One region of the Gibbsiella quercinecans genome, then DNA from elsewhere that is predicted to be linked to it. Evidence: predicted binding sites of a transcription regulator. Region 1 holds the regulator's gene; the other holds the start of a gene.

The links. Region 1 encodes Fur, which represses iron uptake genes when iron is present. Its sites were predicted from a motif close to ATAATAATGAGAACNACTATCAA; they were not measured.
Region 2: ACN28Q_RS21200 (TonB-dependent siderophore receptor) is a predicted target of Fur. The motif match lies at 2,842-2,864, and genes of this name have one in related genera.

What each region holds. Positions count from the first base shown of each region.
Region 1 covers NZ_CP014136.1:1,225,616-1,230,263, forward strand. Annotated here, with positions in the region: gene seqA (replication initiation negative regulator SeqA) at 1-131, opposite strand, end outside; gene ybfF (esterase) at 385-1,155, shown strand; gene ybfE (LexA regulated protein) at 1,408-1,695, shown strand; gene fldA (flavodoxin FldA) at 1,928-2,455, shown strand; gene fur (ferric iron uptake transcriptional regulator) at 2,786-3,232, shown strand; gene ACN28Q_RS05665 (beta-N-acetylhexosaminidase) at 3,328-4,648, opposite strand, start outside.
Region 2 covers NZ_CP014136.1:4,649,279-4,653,926, reverse strand. Annotated here, with positions in the region: gene ACN28Q_RS21205 (tannase/feruloyl esterase family alpha/beta hydrolase) at 1-217, opposite strand, end outside; gene ACN28Q_RS21200 (TonB-dependent siderophore receptor) at 611-2,797, opposite strand; gene ACN28Q_RS21195 (glycerate kinase) at 3,290-4,456, opposite strand; gene ACN28Q_RS21190 (MFS transporter) at 4,529-4,648, opposite strand, start outside.

The DNA.
Region 1 (4,648 bases):
ACAGCGCGCACCGGCTGCCCCGCGGTGAACTTCAACATACGCCGTAAAATATCAGACGCACTTTCACCAATATGTTGCGTGTGGCTGGCAATATAGCGGTAAAGTTCTTCGTCGACTTCAATAGTTTTCATCTTTATCCAGTACGTTTTTTTCTACTTAAAGCCTGAAGCCCGGTTCTGCATTCAAGCCATGGGATTATAAAGTTAAAAGCGCAGGGGCGGACACAATATTGTTCCATCTGGCAGCAAAAGCAGATTATTACCTATCGCCACCGGAGGCAAACGCCACGCCTTACCATGAAAAACCCACGTTATTCATTGGGAAGACCAACCTGATTCAATCATGATACCCTAATCTTGGTATCCATAAATCATCAACTTCACCATGAAATTACATTATCAACGCTTGGCGGCACCGGCGGATGCACCGGCAGCACTGCCCATTATTTTGATCCACGGCCTGTTTGGCGATCTCGACAATCTGGGCGTGCTGGCGCGCGATTTGTGCCAACAGCACACGGTGATAAAAGTCGATCTGCGTAATCATGGGCTTTCCCCCCACGCAGAGGAGATGTCTTATCCAGCCATGGCGCAGGATCTGCTGGCCCTGATGGACGAACTGTCGGTAGCAAAGGCCATCGTCATCGGTCATTCAATGGGCGGCAAGGCGGCGATGGCGTTAACGGCGATAGCGCCGGAACGGATTGAAAAACTGGTGGTCATCGACATCGCCCCGGTGGCCTACGATACCCGCCGCCATGACAAAATTTTCGCCGCGCTGCAGGCGGTGGCCAACGCCAACGTGGCCCAGCGGCGTGAGGCCGCCTTGCTGATGCGCGACTATATTGATGAAGAAGGCGTCATTCAGTTCCTGCTGAAATCGTTTCACAACGGTGCCTGGCGTTTTAACCTGCCGGTACTGATTCAACAATATGAGGCAATTCTCGGTTGGCAAGATGTGCCCGCCTGGCCACACCCGGTGCTGTTTATCCGCGGTGGACTATCACCCTATATACAAGACAGCTACCGTGATGAAATCACCCGCCAGTTTCCGCAGGCCCGTGCCTATGTCGTCGCCGGCAGCGGCCACTGGGTTCACGCCGAAAAACCACAGGCGGTATTAAGAGCAATTCATCGATTTATCGGCCCGGCCTGAGCCAATTGGCGAAAAAAAGCGCTAAAGATAAGCGCTTAGCGCGTTTGCGCCGCAGTTAAGCATTGTCGTTGCTCTACCTGCTGGGGTAATATGGCGCGCTGTAATTTTGCCGCCTAAGCTCCGCGTTTTAACCGGCGCCAGGCTGGGGGCGAATTTTGGGTTAGGGTTGATTGGCCCGACAAAATGTAAACCGAACCGTCCAAAGGCGCATAAGCGCTTTTTGATACAAACTCCCTTGCAGTTACCGCAACAATGGCTAAAGAACAAACGGATCGCACAACGCTGGATCTGTTCGCAGATGAACGCCGTCCGGGGCGCCCGAAAACTAACCCGCTTTCCCGCAATGAACAGCTTAGGATCAACAAGCGCAATCAGTTACGGCGCGATAAGGTTCGTGGCTTGCGGCGTGTGGAGCTGAAAATCAATGCGGACGCGGTAGACGCTCTGAACAAACTGGCGGACCAGCGCAACATCAGCCGCAGCGAACTCATTGAGCAAATGCTGTTGGCTAAACTGGCGGAAGAACAGCCAGAACACTGATCTTGCCGCCCTGGCGCGCGGCGCAGGCGTTAAGGACAACGCCGGATCGCTCCCGCTTTCTTCCCCATAGGCATCGCATAAATGCGATAAATCCTGCGGGTAAATTTCTGGCATGATAGGCGTTTACCGGTAAGAAACAGCGTGAAAATGGCGCACGGGATGCCCAGCGCTGCATCGCCATCGGCGTCTTATCGCGACACAACTTTATTGAATTGAAAGGGTTATACGCTATATGGCAACTGTAGGCATTTTCTTTGGCAGCGACACTGGTAATACCGAAAACATTGCCAAGATGATCCAAAAACAATTGGGCAAAGAAGTGGCTGAAGTTCACGACATTGCCAAAAGCAGCAAGGAAGATCTGGAAGCCTTCGACATCCTGCTGCTGGGTATTCCAACCTGGTACTACGGTGAAGCGCAGTGCGATTGGGATGACTTCTTCCCTACGCTCGAAGAGATCGACTTCAACGGTAAGCTGGTCGCGCTGTTCGGCTGCGGCGATCAGGAAGACTACGCAGAATACTTCTGCGATGCGATGGGCACCATCCGCGATATCATCGAACCACGCGGCGCCACCATCGTCGGCCACTGGCCAACCCAGGGCTACCATTTCGAAGCCTCAAAGGGTTTGGCGGATGACGATCATTTTATTGGCCTGGCCATTGATGAAGACCGCCAGCCGGAGTTGACCAACGAGCGTGTCGACGCCTGGGTCAAACAGATCAGCGAAGAATTGAATCTGGCTGAACTGGCCAACTAAACCTTGTGGGTGGCGGTTGAATAATGGCCTTGTAACGTGCATAGTAGCAATGTCAACAGGGTCATTATTGATATTATGAATTGAAGCAATAGAAGCTACGATTTTGTAACTTCTCACATCGTCACGGTAAACTGCGGCATCGGTTTATCCCATTCATCAAGACGTTGCATATGTAAAATGCAATAGTGCAAATATAGCGTTGTTAACAACCGGCGGTTTTCATTTAGCGCAACCGGTTCTATAATGTGACGCAATTATATCTTTGTGCCGACCGATGCCATAGGCGAGAACGCCTCAACTTGATTAGCATAGTAACAGGACTGAATCCGCATGACTGACAACAACACCGCATTGAAGAAGGCCGGCTTAAAAGTCACGCTTCCGCGACTCAAAATCCTGGAAGTGCTGCAGGATCCGGAATGCCACCACGTCAGTGCGGAAGATTTGTATAAGAAATTGATTGATATGGGCGAAGAAATTGGCCTGGCCACGGTGTACCGCGTGCTTAACCAGTTTGACGACGCCGGCATCGTCACCCGCCACAATTTTGAAGGCGGCAAATCCGTATTTGAATTGACTCAGCAACACCACCACGATCACCTGATTTGCCTGGACTGCGGCAAAGTGATCGAATTCCGCGACGAATTTATCGAAGCGCGCCAGCGTGATATTGCCAAAAGGCACGGTATCAAACTCACCAACCACAGCCTGTATCTGTATGGGCACTGTGAAACCGGTGATTGCCGTGAAGATGACTCGATACACAACGCAAAGTAACAGGTGCTTGCCCCTAGCGTAAAAAAACAGCCGTATATACGGCTGTTTTTTTATGGGCTGCGTATGCAGCCCGCGCGGCGCGCGAGCTGGCATAATTACCCTTGCACCGCTTCGCTGCGGCTAAAGCGCTTGCCATCTGGGCTGACGGCACGGATTTGCACCCCAGCGGAAACGTTCGGCCTGGCGCTGCCGTCATAGCGCCGCCACTGTTTGCCGCCGTCGGTGGAATATTCAATCCCCAGGCCCGGCAGTGAGATATTGGCCTCCAGTTTGCCATCAACGATGCGCGCGCCAGGCACCGGCAAGCGGTAGTGGATACCCCCCTTATCCAACTTGGCCAGTTCACGCTGCCCTAACAGATTGGCAAAGCGCAGCCAGTCTTTATCCAACGCCGCGCGATCGACAAACTGCGTTTCGTCACCTTTATATTCGCGCCCGGCCTGATAATCCAGTTCCCAGCCCGCACGGTGCCACGCACGCTCCGCCACCGAAATGACGCGCGGGAAAATCATATATTCCATCTGCTCGTCGGTACGCACGGTTTCGCTCCAGGACTGCGCCGACAGCCCATAGGCGCCTGGCCATGGCTTATCGCTCTTGGCGCTGAAGGCATCACCGTCGCGATCGCGCGAGGTTTCCGCATTCTGCGGCAGGTTGTCCGGCGCAAAGCTGAACATTTTCTGTTCATCGTTAAAGCGTGCCGCCCAATAGTAACCGCGTTCGTTGGGGTTAACTTCGTACGGGAAATCCATGTAGACATAATCCGGGTTGGAGATCGTCACCTCGTAGCCCTTGTTCGCCCAGTCGTTAGCGGTGTCGAAGCCGCCCCAGTACAGGGTATCCCAGAAATTAACGCCAACGCGCTTGGTGGCGAACGCCTTGGCGTTTTCCGCGTCTTTCAGGCCATCCTGCCAGGCCTGCATTTTTTCGATGCCGTGCGCGTTAACCCGTTTACTCACCTCAATAGCGAAATAGCTCGGCAGGTGCGCCATATCCTGTACTTTGCCTTGGGCGATCATCGCCTGGCAAACCTGCGATTTCGCCCAGGGTTTGTCCTCTTTGCTGAGATCGACCATGCCTTTGCCCGGCTCCGGATGGCGGATATCGGTATAGCCGGTGCCCAGGCGGATATTTTTTGCTTCATCACCGCCAAAATGCCAGGTGGTCAGCGGTTGGCCCGCCTCTTTATGCATCAGGGCAATCTCGCCAATCACCTTATCGGCAAAGCGCGTGGACGACGGCAGGCAAGGGTTCAGGTAGCTGTGGCGATCGTAAAACTGCACCGACGTGGTATTGGAGTCATCGGTGGGATCCAGCACGCGGTATTCACCAGCGGCCTGTTCCTTGCCTTCGGCGTGCAGCTTTTGGTAGCGGGCTTCCATCGCAACCACCGCCGCACGGGCGTGCGCCGGCATG
Region 2 (4,648 bases), 2.1 Mb from region 1:
TCACACGGCTGCCGCCGCCGCCGATAGCCGTCAGATCAAAGGTTGCCAGATTGGCACAGGCCGTAACGGGTTTAACGATCTCAAGCGCGGCATACTGTGCAGCCAGCGGCGTTTGCGCCGTAGCCGTCGATAAGGCGCTCCACGGCAACAGCGCGGCAGCCAGGCATGCCAGCCATGATGATCCAGATCCGCCTGAACGAACTTTGGGTGTAAGCATGAATGAAACCTCATTTCTTGTTGTTGATGACCACGGCGTTCGCATAACTCAGCGCCCAGCGCCGTGCCGACAAAGTGAGAGAGAAGCCTAATATAAACCAATCATCCGTCAGGTTTCTGATAAGAAAACGTTATTCTTTTCCGCAATGCGGGCATGCCATTCTTCGCTCGCGGTCTGGCAATAACGGGAAATCGCCGGTGCCGGCCGCAGGAAAAACCTATTGGCGATGAAGAGAAAAAACTGCGTGGCAAATCGTTATTCCACAAATGTGGATCATGAAAAAAGAGCAGAATGAGAGGCGCCCCATTCTGCCCTAAATCAGCAATATTTCTTTAGCATATTGCCCTGGCCGGATCCCGCGCTATCAACGGTAACCGGCCAGGGCGATGCCGATTAGAATGACATAGTCAGCCCGGCGTAGTAAGCACGACCCGGTTGGTTATAGGTGATAGCCCCGTTGTTTTCACGATAGATTTTTTTATCGAAGAGGTTGCTGATACCCGTATTCACCCGCAGGTTCTTCATCACGTCGTAGTTCACCCCTACGCCAACGATGGAGTAAGCACCAAGTTCATCGGTAGCCATCGAGTTTAACTCTGTACGTTTGTCGGCATATTGACGCGGTTTTTGACGGCCGTACATAGTCCAGGTGGCATTGGTGGACAGCTTGTCGGTAACCTGCCAATCCAGCATGGTGTTGATGGTATATTTCGGAATAACAGACAGCGGGTTACCCGTCTCTTTATTCTTGGACGTGATCATGTAGGTAGCATTGGTGCGCCAGTTAAGCGTATCGCGGATAACCGGCACCACCAGGTTAGCTTCCAGCCCTTCCACTAGCGCCTTACCGCCGTTTTCCCAACGCAGAATGTACTTATTGTCGGACGCCTGGCCTAAGACGTCGGTACCGGAGACAATCTTATTCTGGTAATCATTACGGAAATAAGTGATACCCGCATCGTAGCCGTTATGGGTGAACTCCAGGCCAATTTCTTTGTTGATACTAATTTCCGGCTTCAGATTACCGTTCCCCAGCAGATAGCAACCGTTATCCGTGGGTATCGTTACCGGGCACCCATTACCGCTGGTGCTTAATAAATAACCTTCACTAGACTGATACAGGTTAGGCGCTTTGAACACGCGGGCGATACCGGCCTTCAGCTTGAAGTATTCACCCAGCTCCTGCGATGCGTTCAGGCTTGGGCTCCAGTTGCTGCCAAATTTGCTGTGATAGTCGAAACGCAGCCCGGGAATGATAATGGTGCCCGGTACGGCTTCAATATTGTCTTCAAAATAAATCGCACTTAGCTCCGCGCTGTTTTTAGTACTACGCGCAGACGCATCGCCCGATATGTCGTCAATGGTCACCCCACTTGCAGAGGTCGCTTGCATTGAGGCCGGATCGTTTAGCTGCTCACGGTTCCATTCGGCGCCCAGCGTCACCGTTTGCTCAACCAGCAGATTGAGCGGAATGTTCACTTCACCGTTGGCTTTGTAGTTCTCCAGACGGCTGGTGGAGTATTCGTCACTGTTGATCATCCCTTCAACACGCCCGGTCGAACCTTCCTTCAGACGGGTGTTGTTGGTTTTTTCATAGTAGAAGCCCAGACGCGACTGGCCCCAATCCCAGATACCGTTGTGGGTGACACCATAGGACTGGCGATACATGCGGTTGGTTTCCGCGCCATACAGCGACGGCACCAGTGAACTAAGGTTACCGTTACTGTACTGGGTATCGCCGGCGTAGATATTGCCCTGGCGGCTGTAGGCGTATTCGAAGTCCACGATCTGCTGTGGATTGATTTTCCATGACAGCAGCGTGTTGATGTCCTTGTTGCGTACCCCTTCGCGCCCGGCCGCGTAAGAACCGTTTTGCTGGGTGTTGATGTCATAGGCATCGGCGTCGGTTTTGTTGATGTTGCCGTACATGCGCATGGTCAGCACATCTTCAATCAACGAACCGCTCAGGCTCACGTTGGCCCTTTTGGTCGCCCCTTCTTTATCGTTTTCAGGCTGGTTGGTATACAGGGAAAGCGAGCCATGCCAGTCTTTGGTTGGGCGCTTGGTGATAATATTGACCACCCCGCCCGCCGCGCCGGAGCCATAGCGTGCGGCAGCCGGCCCGCGCAGCACTTCAATACGCTCAACCATTTCCGCCGGCACCCAGTTGGTGTCGCCGCGCGTATCACGCTCGCCGCGCCAACTGTAGCGCACAGAGTTGCGTGACATCACCGGTTTGCCATCGATCAGGATCAGCGTGTTTTCCGGGCCCATACCGCGGATGTCGATTTGGCGGTTGTTGCCACGGTCGCCGCTGGCGCTGTTCCCGGTCAGGTTCACGCCTGGCATTTTACGGATAATATCGGAGAGATCGTTTACTGGAGGATCTTTTTTGATGTCTTCAGCGGTAATGATCGAGACACCCGGCTGCTGTTTGAGTTCTTGTTCTGCGGTGGCATGAACAACCAGAGTATCAGCCGAGTCAGTTTGATCTTCATCAGCAGCATAGGCATTGGCGCTGAGCAACCCGGCTAGCAGCAACGCAAGCGGTGTTTTTTTGTAATCTATTTTTACATTCACAGACCAAATCTCCATATTGTGTGTAGATATGCAAGTAAATGCGCATGATAATGATAACTATTATTATTGTAAACAATGTAAATAAATCTCCATATTTTCCTCACAATGTTCCATTTGGTGTAATTAAGTGAATAATTAACTTATTTCGTTAATAAATAATTCAGTTTTATAACTATATTCTTCTGGAAATGGCTTAATAAGGCGTTAAAGCCCCCGCAAATAGGTAACAAATCTTTATCTCATACCCTTTCCCTTGGCGGCTCGGGCGCTTTACAAATGATGGTTAGGGGGGATGGCTGTTCCCACAAAGGATTGCACATAGTGTAAAAAACCGTGAGGTGGTCGGCGCCAGGGGAATATCCCCTTAATAGAAGAAGGGATAATGAAACACGGTAGAAAACCAGGATAGGTTCTAAGGATTTCACCGGGCGGCCCAAAAGCGCTGCCCCGGCTTTTATAGAGTTACAATTGGCATTTCCTCGTTGTACAGTCTCAACAAGGGCTTTCGCAACGGCCTGTTTTTAGCCGCTGCCCGATCTTTAACGTGTGGGCTATATTCCTGGCGCAAACATGGATATTTTCAGAGGCGTTTCCCAGCGCACCGGTCAACGTGGTTACTTTGTTTAATATACTGAATGCCGAATCAATCCCGTGGGCATAAACCTCTTCAACGCCGTCGCCAAAGCAGCCGGCAATCACGATAACAGGAATGCCATGCGCCTTTGCCAGATGCGCAACGCCGATGGGCACTTTCCCATTAATACTTTGATTATCGATCCGCCCTTCACCGGTAATCACCAGATCGGCATCCCTAATGATCTCTTTCAACTTAAGAGATTCGGCGATGATATCGAACCCAGGCTTTAATTCTGAGCGAAAAAAAGCCAGCAGCGCCGCCCCCATCCCACCGGCGGCCCCCGCTCCAGGCACATCCGCTACCTCAATATTTAAATCACGTTTGATGACATAGGCAAAATGAGCCAGATTGTTATCCAACTGAACGATGGTTTTCTTCGTTGCGCCTTTCTGCGGGCCGAAAATCGCCGAAGCGCCATATTCACCCAATAGCGGATTCGTCACATCACAAGCAATGTGGAACTGGCAGGATAAAAGCCGCTTATCCATGCCAGACACATCAATTTTATCCAGCTTTGCCAACCCACCGCCGCCGAAAGGAATTTGCCTGCCTCGCTTATCAAGCAAACGCCCCCCCAGCGCCTGTATCATCCCCGCCCCGCCGTCATTGGTCGCGCTACCGCCGATGCCAATAATAAAACGACGCGCGCCCTGATCCAGAGCGGCTTTTATCAATTCCCCCGTGCCGAACGAGGTCGTGATCAGCGGATTACGTTTTTCTGGCGGCACCAACGCCAGCCCACTGGCCGCGGCCATTTCAATAAACGCGCAGGTTTTATCACGTGACAGGCCCAGAAAAGCACAGACTTTGTTCCCCAAGGGCCCGGTAACCTCTGCCTCCACGATGCTGCCCTGGATAGACTCGATCATTGTCACTACGGTCCCTTCCCCGCCATCAGCTACCGGGCATTTGATGTAGCATGCGTTGGGGAAGACTTCCATAAACCCTTTTTGAATATGAATTGCTACATCTAAAGCTGATAAACTCTCTTTAAATGAATCAGTCGCAATAATTATCTTCATCAGAAAAAAACCTCTCCACATCCGTTACAGCGTTTATCAGCTTGCCAAATAGTGAGTTAAATAAACCGAGCGTTATTTCGGCTCATCAATAATAAAGATCATGATCAATCCAATCACCGCGCAAACACCAAAATAGGTGAATACGGCGCCAAAATTCCCGGTAATATCCAATAAATAGCCCGCAACCATCGG